4 regions of the Brenneria roseae subsp. americana genome follow, and region 1 is predicted to be linked to each of the others. Evidence: predicted binding sites of a transcription regulator. Region 1 holds the regulator's gene; each other region holds the start of a gene.
What was found. Region 1 encodes Fur, which represses iron uptake genes when iron is present. Its sites were predicted from a motif close to ATAATAATGAGAACNACTATCAA; they were not measured.
Positions count from the first base shown of each region.

Region 1 (5,364 bases):
TTACAATGCGCTGGTGGCCTTTGGTGAACACATTCAGCAATTGGGCTCGGCTGGCGCAGGGATCTATGCGTTCTTTAACCGCTTGTTGATTCCGGTTGGTTTGCATCATGCCCTGAATTCGGTGTTCTGGTTTGATGTCGCCGGGATTAACGATATCCCGAATTTCCTTGCCGGGCAGCAGTCCATCGATGCGGGTAAAGCGGTTGTGGGGATCACCGGACGTTATCAGGCAGGCTTCTTCCCCATTATGATGTTTGGTCTGCCTGGTGCCGCATTGGCGATTTATCACTGCGCGCGTCCTGAGAATAAGAACAAAGTTGCCGGGATTATGATCGCGGCGGCATTTGCCTCCTTCTTCACCGGGATCACCGAACCGCTCGAATTCTCCTTTATGTTTGTCGCGCCGGTGCTGTATTTCCTGCATGCGTTGCTCACCGGGATTTCCGTGTTCATTGCGGCCAGTATGCATTGGATAGCCGGTTTCGGGTTCAGCGCCGGTCTGGTGGATATGATGCTGTCGTCGCGTAACCCATTGGCGACGCATTGGTATATGTTGATACCACAGGGACTGGTGTTCTTTGGTGTTTACTATCTGGTGTTCCGCTTTACCATCACTCGTTTCAACCTGCTGACGCCCGGGCGTGAACTGTCCGTCAGCGGCAGCGAAGCCGATGGATATAACGTCAACACGACGCCTGCAACATCCGCCGCCCAGGATTCCAACCAACTGGCTCGTGGTTATCTGGCGGCGCTTGGTGGTAAAGATAATCTGGTTGGGATTGACGCCTGTATCACGCGCTTGCGTCTGAATGTGGTGGATTCCGGTCTGGTTGATGAAGCTCAGGCCAAACGACTCGGTGCCGCGGGCGTTATCCGCCTGAATAAGCAGAGCGTTCAGATAGTGGTGGGGACGCAGGCGGAATCCATTGCTTCTGCGCTGAAGAGCGTCAGCAAAGAGCAATAAACGTCACACAGTGATGGTTTGCTATAAATTTACGGGGTGAGATCACAATCTCACCCCGTTTTTTTCATCATTAATAATTAAATGAAACTAACGGTTGTTTCCCGACGTAGCTTGTTGGATCATTAGCGGTTATATGTCGTTTTAGCATTTGAGGAATCAAGCATGAGTGAGGCTGAAGCCCGCCCAACTAACTTTATCCGTCAGATTATTGATGAAGATTTGGCATCCGGTAAGCATGATCATATCCAGACGCGTTTTCCGCCAGAGCCTAACGGCTATCTGCATATTGGCCATGCGAAGTCTATCTGTCTGAATTTTGGCATTGCACGCGATTACAATGGGCAGTGCAATCTGCGCTTTGACGATACCAACCCGGTAAAAGAAGATATTGAATACGTTGAGTCGATCAAACGTGACGTAGAGTGGCTGGGATTCTCATGGAGCGGTGAGGTTCGCTATTCTTCCGACTATTTCGATCAGTTGCACCTGTATGCGGTTGAGTTGATTAGTAAAGGACTGGCATACGTTGATGAACTGACGCCGGAACAGATCCGGGAATACCGCGGTACGCTGACGTCGCCAGGGAAAAACAGCCCTTATCGCGATCGTACCGTACAGGAAAACCTCGCTCTGTTTGAAAAAATGCGTAACGGCGGTTTTGCTGAAGGAACCGCTTGTCTGCGTGCCAAGATTGATATGGCATCGTCATTTATCGTTATGCGCGACCCGGTTCTCTATCGTATCAAGTTCGCTGAGCATCATCAGACCGGCAACAAGTGGTGCATCTACCCGATGTATGACTTTACCCACTGCATTTCCGATGCGCTGGAAGGCGTGACGCACTCCCTGTGTACGTTGGAATTCCAGGATAATCGTCGTTTGTATGACTGGGTACTGGACAACATTACGGTTCCTTGCCATCCACGTCAGTATGAGTTTTCTCGCCTGAATCTTGAATATGCCATCATGTCCAAGCGCAAGTTGAATCTGCTGGTCGAGGAAAAGGTTGTCGAGGGATGGGACGATCCGCGTATGCCAACCATTTCTGGTTTGCGTCGTCGCGGTTATAGTGCGGCGTCTATCCGTGAGTTCTGTGTTCGCATCGGGATTACCAAGCAGGATAATAACGTCGAAATGGCGGCGTTGGAATCCTGTATCCGCGACGATCTGAACGAAAATGCGCCGCGTGCCATGGCGGTTCTGGATCCGGTGAAGCTGATTATTGAAAGCCTGCCTTCAGACCATGAAGAGTGGGTTACCATGCCAAATCATCCGAATAAGCCGGAGATGGGGACTCGCCAGGTCGCGTTCAGCCGTGAGATTTATATCGATCGCGCCGACTTCCGTGAAGAAGCCAACAAGCAATACAAACGTTTGGTGCTGGGTAAAGAAGTTCGCCTGCGTAATGCTTACGTGGTCAGAGCCGAACGTATCGAGAAAGACGAGCAGGGCACGATCACCGCTATTTATTGCAGCTACGATCCTGAAACGTTAAGTAAAGATCCGGCAGATGGCCGCAAAGTGAAAGGGGTGATTCATTGGGTGTCAGCAGCCCATGCGTTGCCGGCAGAATTCCGTCTGTATGATCGTTTGTTCAGCGTCGCGAACCCGGCCGCGGCGGAGGATTTCCTGTCCACCATTAACCCGGATTCACTGAAGATTACTTATGGATTTGTCGAAGCCAGCCTGGCGCAGGCTGAAGCAGAGAAGGCCTATCAGTTTGAACGAGAAGGTTATTTCTGCGCAGATCGTGTTTACTCCAGTGCAGAGCATCTGGTGTTTAACCGTACTGCCGGCTTGCGGGATACCTGGGTCGGCTAATGCCGAACAGAGTACCCGGTAATATAAAAATAAAACCGCCGAGGCGGTTTTATTTTATGACGGGCGATCCTGCCCGTCACCCTGCGGGCCGTCGCAGGCGACGTTAAAAGTCGCTCCGGCGGATTTTTTATGCGGTCGATTTATCTTCTTGCATCGTGCAGGGTTTCGTCTTCACGGCAATCCCCTGCGCTGCAATGGCCATACAGATACAAACTGTGGTTTGTCAGTTTGATACCATGTCTTTCTGCGATTTCGCGCTGACGCGCTTCAATATATTCATCGCGGAATTCAATGACTTTGCCACAATCCAGGCAAATCAGATGGTCATGATGATGTTGTTGAGTCAATTCAAAAACTGATTTACCACCTTCAAAATTATGGCGGGTGACAATACCAGCATCATCAAACTGATTAAGTACGCGATAAACGGTCGCCAGACCAATTTCTTCGCCCATATCAATCAGTTTTTTGTATAAATCTTCCGCACTGACGTGATGGCACTCTGGGTCCTGCAATACTTCCAGAATTTTCAGTCTTGGAAGAGTGACTTTCAGGCCGGCCTTCTTTAATGCGGTGTTATTGTCAGTCATGCGGATTTAGTCCTGTTGCTTACTTATATCAATGGAGGCTATCTAGCCTATGACATCGGTCGGCTCAAAAAATGTAATAGCGTCCCAATTATAGAACCGTGCATGCAAAATGGAAACCATGGAATGTTAACAATGTTGTCCCTACACCTATTATAGGTATTGACGCAATGTGTTGTTGATAAATGAAGAAACATTCATGCACGTACAAAACCGATGGGTTTATTGTACAGGTTTATGGCGGGAAGTTAAAAAAATGTGTCAATTATTATGAAAGGTTTTTCCTATTGATCTGACCCTGATCGTGCTATCAGGGCCAGAAACAATATTAACCAACCAGCTCTTTCAGGTTCAACTCTTCGCTGATCTGTTTAACCCAGGTCGTTACGCGTTCGCTGGTCAGTTCAGGTTGACGATCTTCGTCAATGGCCAGACCGATGAAATGGTTGTCATCCGCCAGACCTTTCGATGCTTCAAAGTAATAACCTTCTGTCGGCCAGTGCCCGACAATGGTCGCACCGCGTGGCTCGATGATGTCACGAATGGTGCCCATGGCATCGCAGAAGTATTCTGCATAATCTTCCTGATCGCCACAGCCAAACAGGGCAACCAGTTTGCCGGTGAAATCGATCTCTTCCAGCGTCGGGAAAAAGTCATCCCAGTCGCATTGGGCTTCACCATAATACCAGGTCGGAATACCCAACAGCAGGATATCGAAAGCTTCGAGATCTTCTTTACTGCTTTTGGCGATGTCATGAACTTCAGCAACGTCGGTGCCCAGCTGCTGTTGGATCGTCTTGGCAATGTTTTCAGTATTGCCAGTATCACTGCCAAAGAAAATGCCTATCAGTGCCATGAATTAAATAACCTCTTGATTCTTAATGGTATGGTGCCATGTCTCACCCACTTATCGGCTCATAATAACAGACACAACCTGCATGAGAAACTCGTATCGGTAAGGATACGTAAATTGGGTGAGGTTTTATCCACTTCGGTTTGGCGTTGGTTAACACACGCATATTCAAGGCAATCTGGTATGCGAGTGGCAATGTCAATCATGCTGCCATCGTCTTTAAACGAGGGGATGGTTGATGACGCACAGCGCGGTAAGGTTGTCACAGGCATGCGGAATTGGTTGAAGGAGGGAATGGGAAATATCAGGCGGTTATTTCTCATATCCACTTATTCTTTATCCTATTGAAATGTTAGCGTGCGAATGAAATATTAAAATCGGTGTGCTAAAAAATAAAATGTTATATTTTTTGCTTAAAGAATAATGAAATGCCATTTTGATTTTATCTTTTCGTCTTTTACGCTAATTTTGTCACGTTATCAGGTTACTAGCCGGACAATTTTCGGCAAATCATGAGATGTGTGTTGGATTTTTAAACAAATATCATCATGACGAAGATGATAAGCTATATGTAGTATGGCCGTATGAAATTGAAAAGTTTAAATTTTATCGGCAATCGGAATATTATCTTTCGGGGTATGGCCAGACACCTGAAAATCAACCTGACATCGGTGATCTGTGCTGTGCTTCGCCATGGTTGCCGCTCATTGTATCGTCGTACTGTCTGTGACCGGATTTTTTCATATGCTGCGGTTAGTGTCGCTAACCTTCTTCAGCGGCATTTACGATACTTAATATTCTTATATATCTGAAAATTTATGAAATTGTTCTCGGAATAGAACAATAAATTGAAGAAAGGTATCTCCAACGCTAAATATTCTCTGAATTTTGTCGATTAGTCAGCGTGGTCCCTTTTGTTTTCAACACAATGAAATTGAACATTGGGGGAGATGTAACATATTTCATGACATGGTTTTTTCTGAAAACTGTCTGTTGATTAACGATAAAAAGCCATCCTTGTTATTTTAATGCTTAGGTTTGGAGCAAGCTATGAGACTATTAAAAGATATCGCCATTAGAACGGCGATGCTGTGGGTGTTAGGCACCTTTTGCGTGTTATGGGGCGGTGTCTCTATCTA
Region 1 is NZ_QDKJ01000004.1:319,267-324,630, reverse strand. It holds gene nagE (N-acetylglucosamine-specific PTS transporter subunit IIBC) at 1-964, shown strand, start outside; gene glnS (glutamine--tRNA ligase) at 1,127-2,785, shown strand; gene fur (ferric iron uptake transcriptional regulator) at 2,926-3,375, opposite strand; gene fldA (flavodoxin FldA) at 3,701-4,228, opposite strand; gene B4923_RS07345 (methyl-accepting chemotaxis protein) at 5,276-5,364, shown strand, end outside.

Region 2 (5,364 bases), on a different contig from region 1:
AACCTCCCATATTATAAGAATGATAATGATTTTGATAACCATTATCATTATTAATTTAAGTAACAACTTAGAACGATGTTTCTGCATTGTCAATAATTGTCAATATAGGAAAGCTCGCTTCACGTTCCCGCATTTTATGTTTAATAGATAATGAGGTTTAAGTGATGAGAACGGCATTTTATTTACCGGCATGGCGCGGTGTGTTGCTGCCCTTGTTCGCATTGATACTGAGCGCCTGCGACGGACAAACCGACAGCGGCGTGGCGGCGGAACAGGGCAACATAACATCCAAAGGCTGGCCGCGGCAGATTCAGACCCTTGACAGCACCGTCACGCTTAAGGAACAGCCGCAGCGTATTGTTTCCACCAGCGTCACCGTCACCGGCACCTTGTTGGCGATTGACGCGCCGGTCATTGCCAGTTCCGCCACCAGCCCAGGCAGCCGTATTTCGGATAGTCAGGGATTCCTGCGACAGTGGAGCGCTATCGCCCTTGAGCGTAAAGTAAAAAAAATCTATGAAACCAAACCCAATGCCGAAGCGATCGCCAATGAAGCGCCGGACCTGATTGTGGTCGCCGCCACGGGAGGCGACTCCGCCCTGACGCTGCGTCAGCAGCTTAGCGCTATCGCGCCGGTATTGGTGATCAATTATGATGATAAAAGCTGGCAGGAATTGGCTCTTCAGTTGGGCTATGCGACCGGACACGAAGAGCAGGCTGAGGCGGTGATCGCGAAATTCGATAACCAGTTGAACGCCGTGAAGCAACGTTTGAATTTACCTCCGCAACCTGTCAGCGCCTTTGTCTGGCGGGAAGACGGCAAAGGCGCCAATTTATGGACCGCCGACTCTGCGCAAGGCCAGTTGTTGCAACAGTTGGGTTTCGAACTTGCGGCGATACCTGACGAGGTGCGTGGCAACTACAGTATGGGCAAGCGCAAGGATCTGGTGCAATTATCCGGCGAGAAGTTGGCCGACGGGCTGAACGGTAACACCTATCTGCTGTTTTCCACGGAAGAGGAGAGCGTCGGGCAACTGCTCGCCAACCCGTTCGTTGCCCATTTACCGGCAGTCAGAAACAAACAGGTTTACGCCATGGGTAACGATACCTTTCGTCTGGACTATTACAGCGCCAGTAATATGTTAGATCGGCTGGAAAAGTATTTTGCCGCGCATTAACCACCCGCCGATGATGCCCGTTGCGACGGAGTGGGATGTTCAAGCCGCCGCAATGACCCGGACAAGGTAGCCAGCGTGATGCCAGCCAGGGCTGCGCTCAGACCGAACAACAAACCGGAGGTTTGTAGCGACAATTGCGTCCCCATGACGCCAAGCAACAAAGCGCCAAATGCATCTCCCGTTACGGCCTGCGCTGTCCATAGCCCGTTAACACGACCCAACAATGCATTTGGCGTCAAACTTTGCACCAGAGTGAACTGCAACAACGAATTGATCGCGCTGAGATAACCATAAATTGCCAGACAGCACAGCGATAACACAAAATACGGCATCAAACTGAACAGACTGAGGATTAAAAATCCCGCCACCGCGGTGAAGATCATTAATCTACCGGGCCGCGGAGTTTGAGCTACCCGCCCGCTGGTAAAAGCCCCCAACGCCGCGCCCAACGGTATTGCCGAATACATCACGCCCAGATGCAACGCATCAATCTGCCAGCGGACAGCCAGTGCCGGAAACAACACCCGAACGGCGCTGGTCAGGCTGATCAGCATTCCCATCAACACAACGGCGCCGATAACCCGATTCTGTTTTAAAAAAATCATTCCCGCCAGCAGTGCGCGGCCTGGATGCTCCTTGGGCTGCGGCGGAGGGGGCATCGAAGGCAGACGTATTAGCGGGATCAGCGTTAACCAGGTTCCGGCGGCGGCTAACGCGTAATTCCATCCCACATCGCCCCAGGCGATAGTCATCCCCGCAATGGCCGGAGACACCACCGCGCCGAATCGTACTGTCAGCATACTGATGGCTCCTGCCGAACCAAGGTTTTCCCGCCCAACCAGCGCCGGCGTCGCGGCCATCAATGCCGTCATCCCAACCGCGCCGAAAAAGCCATCCCATATAGCAAGCAGCCATAGCAGGAGTAGCGAAGGTTCCGGCGCCAGCGTATTCAGGAATAAACCGGCGAATCCCACACCGCAGGTGCCGCGGGCGAACAGGATAAGATGACGACGATTATATCGATCCGCCATCACGCCGCCCAGCAACAGGCCGATAAACATACCGCCGCCAGCCAGCACCACCGCCAGCCCGATCTGAAGGGTCGAACCGGTCATTTGCTGGATCTGCACCGGCACCGCCACAGTCAACATCCCCAACGCCAGCACTGAGATAAAACGCGCGCAAAACAGCGCCCGAAAATCACGGTTATTTTTTAGCAAACTGAAATTAAGCAAAATGGAAGGTCTGTCCATAGCTTTTCCCCGGCGGTTGTACATTCCGATTGCGTCAATGAAAAATTAACGACATCGACCCCAGCGTTTTGTTCCTGATGAAGACATGTTAATATTATCAATATCAAATTATATTGATAATTATAATCATTTGCATATGCATTCCAATAAGACTCATTTTCCGCAGAGGGATAACGCAGACCGGATCCGCGCCTCTTTAAAGGGAACGATAGCGGGCAATTCGCGCTACGGTTTATCTATCGTCAGTCTGCTATTGATGTTGTGCTGTCTGCTCAGTTTATTCGTCGGCGCCAAAAATATTCCCTTTACCGACATCATCAACATATTGAGCGGTGATAATTCCCATCCCGACGGCACGATTATCCTTGATGCCCGTTTACCGCGCACGCTGGCCGGATTGCTGGCAGGCGCCGCGCTCGGCGTATCCGGGGCGCTTATCCAGGCACTGACACGCAACCCATTGGCCGACCCCGGCATTTTAGGCATTAATGCCGGCGCCAGTTTCGCGGTGGTCATCGGTATCGCTTTTTTTGGCGCCACGCTGCCCGAACAGTATCTGTGGTTCGCCTTTGGCGGCGCATTACTATCCAGCCTGGGAGTGTGGCTAATCGCGTTCCAGACGCGCGGAAAACCCAGTCCCGTTCGTTTAACGTTGGCAGGAGTCGCGCTCGGCGCAGTGCTGGCAGGTATGACCTCCGGCATCTCTCTGCTCGACCCACTGGTCTATGACCATGTTCGTTTCTGGGAAGCCGGTACTCTGGATATCCGCAGCATGCACATTATAAAAGTGATCGCGGCGCCGGTGTTGGCAGGGCTGACGCTGGCGTTATTGCTGGCTCGCGCCCTTAATGTTCTGGACATGGGAAACGATATCGCACAGGCGTTAGGCACACGAACAACCACGATCCAGATACTCGGTCTGATCGCCATCACGTTATTATGCGGCTCAGCCACTGCCGCAGTAGGCCCTATCGCGTTTATCGGTCTGATGGTACCGCATATCGCCCGTCGTCTGGTCGGGCCGGATCAGAAAAAAATACTGCCCTGGATACTGCTCCTGACGCCCTGTCTGTTGTTGATTTCCGATATGATCGGACGGGTTATTGTACCCGGAGAATTACGCGTTTCCATTGTCACCGCCTTTATCGGCTCCCCGGTATTAATTGCTCTGGTACGCCGACATGGAGGCAAAAGCGGATGATGCGGCACGGCCTGACTCAAAGCGCTCTGCGGCGGCGCGGATATTGCGGCATCATGGTGATGCTTTGCTTGATGCTGGCGGTACTCGCACTGATTTCAGGCGCAATGCCGCTCAGCATAGATCTGGTGCTGCGGGCGTTATGGGGCGACGCGCCCGCCAACATCGTCACCATTGTGACCCAGTGGCGTTTGCCTCGCGTGGTAATGGCGTTGATCCTCGGCGCGGCGCTTGGCGTCAGTGGGGCTATTTTTCAGTCACTGCTGCGCAATTCACTTGGCAGCCCAGACATTATCGGGTTTAACTCGGGTGCATATACCGGGGCGATAATGTCGATTATTCTGTTTAACGGCAACGAATTCAGTATTGCGGGCGGCGCTCTGGCCGGCGGCATTCTCTCCTCGGCGCTGGTGTGGCTGTTGACCTGGCATCAGGGAATTCAGGGCTTTAGGCTGATTATCATCGGCATTGCCATCAGCGCGTTACTCTATGCCATAAATACCTGGCTTATTATCTCAGCGTCGCTGGAATCAGCTATGTCAGCCGCGCTGTGGGGCGCAGGCTCGCTTAATGGCATTACCTGGAGTAAGGCGCTTCCCGCTCTGCTTTTTATTGCCATTGCCTTTATCTTGTCGTTATTGCTGACGCGACGAATGACGCTAATGGAAATGGGTGATGATACCGCCAGGGCGCTGGGCGTACCGGTAGAGCGCTCGCGGTTGCTGTTGATGGTCATCGGCGTTGCGCTGACGGCCTCAGCGACGGCCGCCGCCGGGCCTATCTCTTTTATATCCTTGTGCGCGCCGCAGATTGCTCGCCGCTTAAGCGGCGCTGATATCCCCTCCTTGCCGGCGGCCGCGTTAACCGGCGCCTTTTTATTATTGGCGGCCGATTTTCTGGCGCAGCGATTATTTTCACCTAATCAGTTGCCGGTCGGCGTCGTAACGGTTTGTATTGGCGGTCTCTATCTGCTGGTGTTGCTGACACGGGAATCCCGCTGAGGCTCCCGACAAAACTCATGCAACCTTATTCCGGCAGATAGTCTGTGTCGGGCGACGCGCCTTGCGCCACCCGACAAATAGCCAGGCAATTTACAATCTGGACAGTACCTTGTCGATCAGCGGCCCCAACTTAGCCAGCGAAGCTGGCGAGATAATATCAATATGGCAACAATCCAGTTCAAATACCTGTAATCGATCCACATACGGCGCCCAGGCCGCCTGTACATCCATACCTTCAGGAAGAGAACCTTTAGCGATAAACAACGTCGCCTCCCCTTGATAGCGAGCGGTACGGGTCTGCGACAACAAACGCACCGAGTCAGCGTAATTGGCCTCAATATCATCAAACATATCCCGCTTTTGCTGTTGAAGGGCGATATCCACCGTCTCCTCCGCAGCGGCCATAAACAAGTCGCGCTCATTGTCCACCTCCTGTCTGGCTTTTTCGTCCATGGATGCGGTCCAATCCTGAGTTTCCGGGGGATAAGTATCCAACAGACCGAGAAAAGCCACCGTTTCTCCCTGCGCCTGTAAGCGCCCGGCGATCCCCTGAGCGACGGTGCCGCCAAGTGAATAACCCATCAGATGATAGGGGCCGTGCGGTTGCACCCGTCGCAGATTGACCAGATGGTGTTCACAGACTTCATCCATCGTGGCGCAGCGGGCAATAGGTCCATCAGGACGCGGCGACTGCAAGCCGATAACCGGCCAACGCGACGCCAGATAACGAGGGA
Region 2 is NZ_QDKJ01000005.1:239,408-244,771, reverse strand. It holds gene fepB (Fe2+-enterobactin ABC transporter substrate-binding protein) at 165-1,178, shown strand; gene entS (enterobactin transporter EntS) at 1,175-2,431, opposite strand; gene fepD (Fe(3+)-siderophore ABC transporter permease) at 2,568-3,632, shown strand; gene fepG (iron-enterobactin ABC transporter permease) at 3,629-4,630, shown strand; gene B4923_RS08480 (non-ribosomal peptide synthetase) at 4,721-5,364, opposite strand, start outside.
Region 2: a site for Fur is predicted at 2,545-2,567, ahead of fepD (Fe(3+)-siderophore ABC transporter permease). Genes of this name have one in related genera too.

Region 3 (5,364 bases), on a different contig from region 1:
CGTTTTGCCATCACAGGCTGCCAGCACGGTCACCAATAGGCTGACGCCGAGGTATTTTATTAAATTCGACATGGGGTTCCCTTTCTCTCATTTTTGAAACAGGCATTTTGAAACAAGTGAAGAACAGTATGGCACCCTATTCAGATTGCAAAAACAAGCATTTTGTTGTTGCAAACCGTTGGCATCACAGGAACTATTTTTACAAATTCCGGTTTGCCGCCGATATCGTCGATATTCGGCGACGTCGCGGTTAGCTTTGGTTTTCGACGTCCTGATAGGACACCGTATCTTGCTGTTCGCTCAGGCGTTTCAGCAGCATATTCAACATCACGCCATACATCGGCAGGAAGAAAATCAGGCTGATCAGTAACTTGAATGTATAGTCCACCAGCGCGATTTCAATCCAGTTTGCGGCCATGAAAGGATCGGTACTGCGATAGAACGCAATAAAGAAGAAGGCCAGCGTGTCGCTGAAATTGCCGAACAGCGTGGAGACCGCCGGCGCGACCCACCAGGCATTGCGCTGGCGCAATCGGTTAAAGACATGCACATCCAGAATCTGGCCAAGGACGTAAGCCATAAAGCTGGCGCAGGCAATGCGGGCAACCACGATGTTGATCTGGTTCAGCGATCCGAACCCTTGCCACTCCCCTTGATAGAACAGTGCGGAAATGACATAGGAAATCACCAGCGCGGGCACCATGACGGTCAGAATGATACGGCGTGCCAGCGGCGCGCCGAAAATCCGTACCGTCAGGTCGGTAGCCAGAAAGATAAAGGGAAAGGTAAACGCCCCCCAGGTGGTATGAAAACCGAAGATGGATATCGGGAGCTGTACCAGATAATTACTGGAAGTAATGATCAGAATATGAAACAACGATAGCCAGATCAGCGCCGTAAGCCGCTGCCGGAGAGTAAAACGATACATGATGTGACCTTTTTGGTTATTGGGGTTAGGGAACCCAAGAAATAATGGCGTACTGCTTTTGTTATCGACGCGCGGCATGATACGCAATTGATTTTGTAATGCAATTTGTTTTGCTAAGAAAAATGGTTGTTTTTTACACAAGCATTGTCGTGGCTTGCGTCATAAAATCTCCGGCGTAAACTATCTCCGTCGTAAATTAAGGCGGTTTTTATCGCTACTTATCACATTACCACAGAGAACGTTGATGACCGATCCATTTGCCAATCCGGATAAAACCCTTGATGCTCAGGGATTGCGCTGTCCCGAACCGGTGATGATGGTGCGCAAGATGGTACGCCAGATGGAGTCTGGACAAACGCTGCTGGTGATTGCGGACGATCCCGCGACGACCCGTGATATTCCCGGTTTCTGCCGCTATATGGAACATGACCTGCTGGCGCTGATGACCGAGCAGCTTCCCTACCGGTATCTGCTGCGCAAAGGCGGCTAAGTTCAGGGGAAGACTGCAACACTTGCCATCACAGACGGTGATCCCGCCGGCGGAAGGTTCCGCCCAATAAATCATTTCTCCATATCCGCGTCCTCCTGTCCGTTTCCGCATCGGGCATGTGGGATTCTGTAGTCAGTTTGGATAATGCGGACAGCGACGCCGCTATTTCCACATTGTTGCTCATCAAAATGGGCATATGTAAAGGCCCGTTAGCTCAAAATAGTGAATCTCCATAATTTATTCACACTATCGATTTTTCTTAAAAAAATGGCGATCCCGAAAAAAATTCTACTCTCAAAAAGAATGCTAATGATTCTCATTGCTATTGATATTACCATCCTTGTGAATTAGTAAAAAAATATAACCATAAGTAATAAGGGGAGGAACGATGTTTCCACATGGTATTAAATGCGCAAAAAAACCACTGGCGTTGTTATTGGTGGGAATGATGGGGGGTGGCGCTTATGCCGCCGCGGAAACCGACACCGAGTTTGAAGATCAAATGGTGGTGCGGGCGACGGCGGAAGAAGAGCTTAAGCAACAGCCCGGTGTTTCCATTATTACTAAAGAAGACATTGAAAAACAGCCGCCGGTCAATGACCTGTCGGAAATTATTCGTAAAATGCCCGGCGTTAACCTGACCGGCAACAGTGCCACCGGTACGCGCGGTAACAACCGCCAGATCGATATTCGCGGCATGGGGCCGGAAAATACTCTGATCCTGATCGACGGCAAGCCGGTCACTTCACGCAACTCCGTGCGCTATAGCCGTCGCGGCGAACGCGACACCCGCGGAGATACCAACTGGGTGCCGCCGGAAATGGTGGAACGCATCGAAGTGCTGCGTGGCCCGGCTGCGGCGCGTTACGGCTCCGGCGCTGCCGGCGGCGTGGTGAATATCATTACCAAACGCCCCACTAACGACTGGCACGGTTCGCTTTCCTTGTTCACCAATCAGCCGGAAGACAGCAAGGAAGGTGCCACCAAACGTGCCAACTTTAGTTTGAACGGGCCGCTAATCGATGATGTGCTAACGATGCGTCTGTACGGCAATATCAATAAAACCGACTCCGATAGTCCCGATATCAATAATCAGTATGCGGGAGAAGAGGGTGTTGCCGGACGTGAAGGCGTGCGCAACAAGGATATCAACACCCTGCTGTCATGGAAAATCAACCCCCAGCAGATCATGGATTTTGAATACGCCTACAGTCGTCAAGGCAATATCTATACCGGCGATACTCAGCTTAGCGGTGCCAGTGACACGACCCAGGCTTTGGCGGAATCCGGCGCGGAAACGAACCGTATGTATCGCCAGACTTACGGCGTTACCCATAACGGCATCTGGGACTGGGGCCTTTCGCGTCTGGGTTTCTACTATGAGAAGACCAACAATACACGCTATGATGAAGGAATGGCGGGAGCGGTAGAGGGCCAGATATCAAACTCTGATACTTCCCCGCTTACCTATAAAACCAGTCGATTGAAAAGCTATCGGACTAACGGCGAACTGAATATTCCACTATCCCTGCTGGTGGAGCAAACTGTTACGCTGGGCGCCGAATGGAACCGCGATGAGCTTAATGATCCAGCTTCATTGCAGGCAAGTCACGGCATCGGCGTGACCACGACTAACGGTGAGTCACTGGACCCCTCCGATCGCAGCAGTAAAAACAGCGCGGAACTGAGCGCCCTGTATTTTGAGGACAATATTGAAGCTACGCCTGGCACCAATATTATACCCGGCCTGCGTTTCGACTATCATGACAAGTTCGGTAGTAACTGGAGCCCCAGCCTAAACGCCTCGCAGGAGTTGGGCGATTACTTTAAGTTGAAGGCGGGGATCGCCCGGGTGTTCAAGGCTCCCAACCTGTATCAGTCCAGCGGAGGATATTTGCTACCCAGCAGTGGTCGTGGCTGCCCGATAGGTATCAGCAATTCGTGCTATCTCATGGGTAACGACAATCTGAAACCAGAAATCAGCGTCAACAAGGAAATTGGGTTGGAGTTTACCTATAACGGTTACGATGCCGGTCTCACCTATTTCCGCAACGATTATAAGAACAAAATCGTCGGTGGTTCGGTGGTCTATGACACTGTGACGGTTACTTCGGGTTCTCGCCCATCCACATATGACATTCTGCGCTGGGAAAACGGCGGCAAGGCGCTGGTGGAAGGGTTGGAAGCCCATCTGGTGGTGCCGGTGGTGCGTGATACGCTGAACTGGCGCACCAACGCCACCTATATGATCAACTCCAAGAATAAGGATACCGGCAACCCGTTATCCGTGATTCCCAAATACACCATCAACACCATGCTGGACTGGCAGGTAACCGAACAGTTATCCACCAACGTTGGCTGGACGATGTACGGTCGTCAGAAGCCGCGTCAGTATGCTGAAACCGTAAATGAGGCTAACAATGGTCTTTCCTCTAAAGAGGTCGCGGCCTATTCCGTAGTGGGTGTCGGTGTGAAATATGACATTAATAAAAACCTGCGCGTTAACGCCGGCGTCAGCAACCTGCTCGACAAACGCGTCTATCGCGAAAACGATGGGGCGTCGACCTATAACGAACCGGGCCGGGCCTACTACGCAGGTATTACAACTTCATTCTGATGCCGAGTGCCGGGCTCGCCCGGCATTTTTTACAATTAATTAATCACTATAGGTTTTTTTGATGAGCAAGATAAAAATCACCCCATTACATTCAGTGGCTGTCGCCCTGTCGTTCCTGCTGCTGGCCGGATGCGACGATCGTCCCGCAGCGACCGAAAGCGCCGCCCCGAAAACGGTAACCATCGAACATGCGCAAGGTACCACTGAGGTTCCGCTAAACCCGCAGAACGTCATCGTATTTAACCCGGAAACGCTGGATATTCTGGATGCGCTGGATGTCAAAATCAGCGGCGTGCCGCAAACCAGCATCCATTTGCCATCATTTTTATCCAAATATAGCGGCAGCGAATACCTGAACGCGGGGACGCTGTTTGAACCCAATTATGAAGCGTTGAGCAGCGCCAAACCGGATCTGATCATCGCTGGCGCGCGCGCTACCGATGCGTATGACAAACTCAGCGGTATTGCGCCCACGATTTCTCTGAGCGTTGATGACAATAACTTCATTGATAGCCTGACCCAGCGTACTGAGCAAATCGGCCTTATTTTCGGCAAAGAAAAAGAAGCTCAGCAAAAGCTGGATGCCTTTAAACAACAGGTTGAACAAGTCAAAGCTAAATCGGCCCATGCGGGTAACGCCATGGTGCTGATGATCAGCGGTGGAAAACTTTCTGCTTATAACCCGAAATCACGTTTTGGCTTTGTCTTTGATGTTCTTGGTTTTCAGCCCGCCATTGAACTCCCCCAGGAAGGACGGCACGGCAATGTGGTGAGCCCGGAGCTTCTGTTGCAGTACAACCCTGACTGGCTGTTTGTGCTGAGCCGCGACAGTGCGATTGGCCGTACCGGAGAAGACGCGGCAAAACAGGTGTTGGATAATCCGTTGGTTCACAAAACCACTGCCTGGCAGAAAAATCAGATCGTCTACATGGATTCCAGTGCGCTGTACGTGGCGGGGGGGTTGCAGTCCTATTCCCGTTTGATGGATGACGTTAACAAAGCGCTGGATCAGCATCCTGCGAATTGATCGGGGACTTTCCTCATCAAATGATGCTTCCCCGTCCTGAAAGACGGGGTCGGTATTATCGGCATCTTGTCGCTGAAAGCATGGCGCACCGTCGCGGTGCGCCGGATCACGACGTTAGTCCTGTTTTTTAAGCAACCGCAACGCGTTGGCGGTGACCAGTGCCGTGGCGCCGGAATCTGCCAATACTGCCAGCCAGAGCCCCGTGATCCCCAATATGCTGGTGATCAGAAAGACGGCTTTCAGCCCCAGTGCGATGGTTATATTCTGACGAATATTCCGGTGCGTGGCCCGCGATAGCCGGA
Region 3 is NZ_QDKJ01000012.1:74,891-80,254, forward strand. It holds gene B4923_RS15205 (DcrB family lipoprotein) at 1-72, opposite strand, end outside; gene B4923_RS15210 (7-cyano-7-deazaguanine/7-aminomethyl-7-deazaguanine transporter) at 251-928, opposite strand; gene tusA (sulfurtransferase TusA) at 1,173-1,418, shown strand; gene B4923_RS15220 (TonB-dependent siderophore receptor) at 1,807-4,035, shown strand; gene B4923_RS15225 (siderophore ABC transporter substrate-binding protein) at 4,097-5,062, shown strand; gene B4923_RS15230 (zinc/cadmium/mercury/lead-transporting ATPase) at 5,177-5,364, opposite strand, start outside.
Region 3: a site for Fur is predicted at 1,722-1,744, ahead of B4923_RS15220 (TonB-dependent siderophore receptor). Genes of this name have one in related genera too.

Region 4 (5,364 bases), on a different contig from region 1:
AAAGCGCTGTATCAGTCGATTTACTAACGTCCTCTCGTCAGTCGCCTCCGGGTGACTGACCGGTCATCTGCCCGCCCGGGCAGATGACGCATCCCCGGCGTTACGCTACCGCGGGATTTTCTCATCGATTCGTTGAATCAAATAAGGGAAAAAAGGATTCGAAGATAAACGCAGCAGCGTATCCAGATCGACCACCAGTACCGAACGCTCGCCACGCGCCGCAATCATCCCCAGCGGCAGGCCGAATTCTCTGGGATTCAGTGAAAAACGCCCGTACAGCGAATCCGAATCCGGGAACGGTAACGCCACATGCGATAGCGAGTAAACGTCAGGGGGATAATCAATCCCCAAATCGCGAATGCTCTCCTGCTTCATTCCCGCATTGACGTCAAACGCGACGGCATGGGCGCTATCAGGCGCCGCATTGGTGATCACCGTCGTGTCATAATAGCGCGGCGCGGGTGGTAGCCACTGATTCACCGCCCCATTGGCGGAATCGCGTAATAGCGGTCCAAAGTTGATCGTGCGATTGACATCAAACAGCACCAGTTGGCTGCCATTGGCGGGCAATAAATTATAAAACGCGGAGATAACGGCCCGGGTACTGACGGTAAAATCCATCACCGACTGAAACGTCAGCACCGGCGGAAGCGCAGCCAGCGTCTGGCTCTGCGCTTTGCGGGTCAGTTGACGTTGCAGCTCATGCGTCAATAGCCACGACTGCCGTGCGCCATTCACCGGGAACGAATTGTATTTGAACGGATTAAACTCCGGCAGAATTCCCAGCCACGCTGATTTGGCAAACGCCGGAAAGATGGCCGGCAGCCCCGCTAAACCGGCAAACCGGGCGTAGCTGGTAATGCCGATCATCGGCGAAATCAGAATCAGCTGATCCGGGTGCGTCAGCGTCGCGTCATCCAGCGAATCCAGGGCATATTTCAGCGCCAGCGCCCCGCCGTTGGAAAATCCCACAATATGCAGCGGCAAAGACCGACCAGAAGCCGGGGTAATATGACGTTCCGCTTCACGCACTGCCAGGCGCGTCGCCGCTAACCAATCCTGCCAGTGAACATCCGTCAACGCGCCGGGCACCGTGCCGTGCGCCGGTAAACGAATTCCTACCGCCACAAAGCCGCGCTGACGATAACGCTCAGCGACATGCCGCAGGCTATATGGTGAATCGGTCAATCCATGCAGCAACACCACGGCGCCTTTCGGGGCGCCATCAGGCATCAGCTCATAAGAACGATTCCAGTCATGCTGAAATTTCCCCGGATAAACCGGGCTACCGGAAAAATAGCGGTTAATCGGCCGCTGCTCGTCCTCATCCAGTTCCTGCGTCACATGCTGGTTTATCTGTTGAAAAAGCGTGTCTTCCGCCTGTAGATATGCCGTCCAGTCGGCTTTATCCAACTGTTCCGCGGAGAGTTCATCAGGTACATAGGTATGCCAGGGAGCCAGTGCGGGGCCGCGCTGGGTATCATAAATACGAATAACCAGCAGCGTTATCGCCACCACCGCGAGAATAATGGCACCCCGTTTGATCACTCGCCTGACAGATTTGATCACCATGTTGATTTTCCGTTTCGAGTCCCTTGCGAAAACATATTTTTATCATGTTCTCGCTTACATGGGGAAAGCATGATCATATCAAAATGACACTCTGATGAGGATGCCGGGAAACCGACAATGCAAGACGCACACTCGTTTGATCAAGTCGAATTCAGGGTACAGTCCAGGCATTTATCCACGCCGGGGATACGATAACGCTGGCAACAGCTACGGCGTTGAATGACGCCGCCACGAGGGATAACCGTGCGATAGAGCGGATTGTCACGACCATCCAGCAGCGCGGGGGAAAAGAACAGATCGTTTTGCAGGCCGGTGAGCACCGGCTGTGGCGTACACGCGCTCAACTCCCCCAAAAACCAGTGCATCAGATAGCCGGTATTGTTCCAGACCAGTTTGGCGTTCAATGCTCCAAAACTATCCAGCGCATTTATTACCGGAATGAGATGTTGATGTAACAGCATTTCCAGCCGCTCGCGCGGCGACAGGCCGATGCCCGACGAAACCTGCGCAGCGAGATAAAACGCCTCCGGCCGGCCGGTATGATGAAACGCGACATAAACCTGCGGGCAAGAACAATCCAACGCCGCAGCGTGCTTGAGTAATACCAGCATCAGCGGCGGAACCAGAAGCCCGACATACCACTGCGCCCAGAGTGATTGCAGCGGCTTTTCCTCACGCGTGCGATCGGAATATTCCTGATATAAATCATTACTATAACGTTGCAGCAGTTGACGAAACGCCGCGGGACGCGACCACTCGGCCAGCGTCATGGCTTCCGGTGGCGGCGATTCACCGAATTTGATCGTATCAAGGCAATGAGGGCGATACTGGCGCAGAATATCATTCAGCGAATCCGCCAACTGCCGATCGCCAACGGAAAATGTCGACGATTCCGAAGTACAGGGACTATTTTTGACTATCGGCATGGCAGGCGTTCCGTAAAACGAAATGATAACGATTAGTAATACTACTTATATTCATTTGTGATAACAAACTTTCTCCCGGCGCCAGCACAAGCGTTCTGCGGTCGTGCAGAACATGATCAATACGCGGCGTTGTCAGCCATTGCCACGCTTTGAACAGTCGATTCTTCTCCATCAAAAAACTGGTAATTGATATAAATTCTTATATGATATTGGTTATCATTATCATATTTGACGGTGATAAAAATGCTGACAGCGATGATTACCGCATGCGGACTGTGGGGGATAAGCTGGTGTCTGGGCAAACGTCTGTCCAGCGCCTGGGGCGTGCTGCTGCCTTGCGCTATCATGCCTTTACTGGCAATGCTTGATCTCAACCTGACGCATCTCAAACTGATCATTGCCGTCGCGTTGCTGGCAACCCTGTTCATGCTGTTCCATCAGCGTTTACGGCACTATCTGCTACTCCCCTCGTGCGTGGCACTGGCAGGTGGACTCGCCGCGCTGTCAATTACGTTTAATCTCATCCAGGGATAGTACGATAGAAGCGAATGCCTCCGGAACAAACGCGAACAACGCTTGCCAGGGGAAAACCGGGGAGAGTAAAAAAATCAAAGCAGGAAATAGATAAGAAAGGATTGGTGCGAAGAGAGGGACTTGAACCCTCACGCCCGTTAAGGCACTAACATCTGAAGCTAGCGCGTCTACCAATTCCGCCACCTTCGCACTGATAAACCGTTTTATCACCGCGCACTTCGTATCACCGCCCGACATGGGTCACAACATGGTGCGAAGAGAGGGACTTGAACCCTCACGTCCGTTAAGACACTAACACCTGAAGCTAGCGCGTCTACCAATTCCGCCACCTTCGCAATAATGCTGTGCGATACGAATTCACCGTGAAACACGATCGTGGTGATATGGTGCGAAGAGAGGGACTTGAACCCTCACGCCCGTTAAGGCACTAACACCTGAAGCTAGCGCGTCTACCAATTCCGCCACCTTCGCAATCCCGTCACACCGCGCTACGCGATGCCACCACGGAGGCGAATTCTAGAGGTTTTGACGTCAAGGTCAATGATTATTTCCGTTGAAATGCGGGGTTTGCTGCAAAAAACATCACCTCGCAGCAGCGTGGCGAGCAAAGAGTTCATTTAGCCATTCAATGAACACCCGAATCCGCGGCGCCAGGAAGCGTCCCGGCGGGTACATTACATATAACGGCATATCCGGCGGAGGTGTATCTTTCAATATTTCCACCAGTTCCCCACGGTCCAGAAACGGCTGTAAACCACGGCGGGGCGCCTGAATCAGCCCCAGTCCGGCACAGCAGCCTGCAATATAGGCATCAGCGCCATTGACCTGCAATTTTCCCGGCAGCATATGCGTTATTCGCTCCCCGTTTTGCATGAATTCCAGCGGATAAAGATGCTCAGTACGTAATGAAAAATAGCCAACGGCCTGATGCCCGGACAGCTCGTCCAATGACGGGGGGATGCCAAACCGGGCCAGATAACTCGCGGATGCACAGGTTATTTGCGGCATGGACGGTAAATGCCGGGTCGCCAGTGATTCATCCTCCGATCGCCAGGCTCGCAACACACAATCAACGCCTTCCCGCAGGACATTAATCGCCGAGTCATTGGCGCTCAGCATCAGCGTTATCTCAGGGTAGCGCTGGTAAAACTCCTCCAGCGCAGGGATAACGACGTCTCTGGCCAGCGAATGTGGCATATCAACCCGAACTTTTCCCACCGGCTGCCGCTTTTGGTGGGTAAAAAGCGTGTCGGTTTCTTCAATCTCGGCCAACAGATGGGTACAGCGCTGATAATAAATCTGACCTTCGTCAGTGACATTCACCTGTCTGGTCGTTCTTTGCAGCAATCGAACCCCCAGCCGCGTTTCGAGCTGTTTGATGGTATGGCTTACGGTGGCCCGCGGCAACCCCTGCTTTTCGGCTGCGCGGCTAAAACTCCTCAGTTCCACGATACGTACAAAGATCCGCATCGCCTGAATATGATCCATCGCCACCCCACTATTGTTGTTAATTTTTGAATAGTGTTGCACAAAATGCGTTATTTATCTTTTTTCAATAAACAACCACACTCCCCTTACGCTAAATGATTCGAGTTGCAGGAAGGCGGCAAGCGCAGGCCCCCCGATGAGCTTACTCAGGTAAGTGATTCGGATGACTAAGCGCAGCCAACGCATCTGCAACTTGAAGTATGACGGGTATAAAAACATGATGAGGACGGCACAATGCAACAACGTAAATTAGGTATCAACGGTCCATCAGTTTCGGCCCTCGGACTGGGCTGCATGGGAATGAGTGATTTCTATTTCACCGCGCAGGACGAAAAAGAGTCCATTGCCACCCTGCATCGTGCGCTGGAGCTGGGTGTCACACTGCTGGACACCGCCGATATGTACGGCCCCCACACCAATGAACAACTGGTTGGCAAAGCGATCAAAGGCAAACGCCAACAGGTTTTCCTGGCCACCAAGTTTGGCATTCTGCGCGATCCGGCACATCCGGAATTGCGCGGAGTCTGTGGTAAACCGGAATATATCCGCACCTCCATCGAAGGCAGTTTGCAAAGACTGGGCGTCGAGGTGATTGATCTGTATTACCAGCATCGGGTTGATCCTACCGTCCCCATTGAAGAATCGGTCGGGACGTTGGCAGACTTGGTTAAAGAAGGGAAAATCCGCTACATCGGGCTAAGCGAAGCCTCCGCAACCACGTTGGAACGGGCGCATCGGGTGCATCCCATCACGGCGTTGCAAAGTGAATACTCGCTGTGGACGCGGGATGTAGAGGAAAACATCCTGCCGACCTGCCAGCGTCTGGGTATCGGCTTTGTTCCCT
Region 4 is NZ_QDKJ01000008.1:186,893-192,256, forward strand. It holds gene fucO (lactaldehyde reductase) at 1-27, shown strand, start outside; gene B4923_RS12185 (alpha/beta hydrolase) at 106-1,572, opposite strand; gene fhuF (siderophore-iron reductase FhuF) at 1,713-2,498, opposite strand; gene B4923_RS12195 (DUF1435 domain-containing protein) at 2,742-3,032, shown strand; tRNA gene B4923_RS12200 (tRNA-Leu) at 3,135-3,221, opposite strand; tRNA gene B4923_RS12205 (tRNA-Leu) at 3,281-3,367, opposite strand; tRNA gene B4923_RS12210 (tRNA-Leu) at 3,417-3,503, opposite strand; gene B4923_RS12215 (LysR family transcriptional regulator) at 3,615-4,520, opposite strand; gene B4923_RS12220 (aldo/keto reductase) at 4,755-5,364, shown strand, end outside.
Region 4: a site for Fur is predicted at 2,702-2,724, ahead of fhuF (siderophore-iron reductase FhuF). Genes of this name have one in related genera too.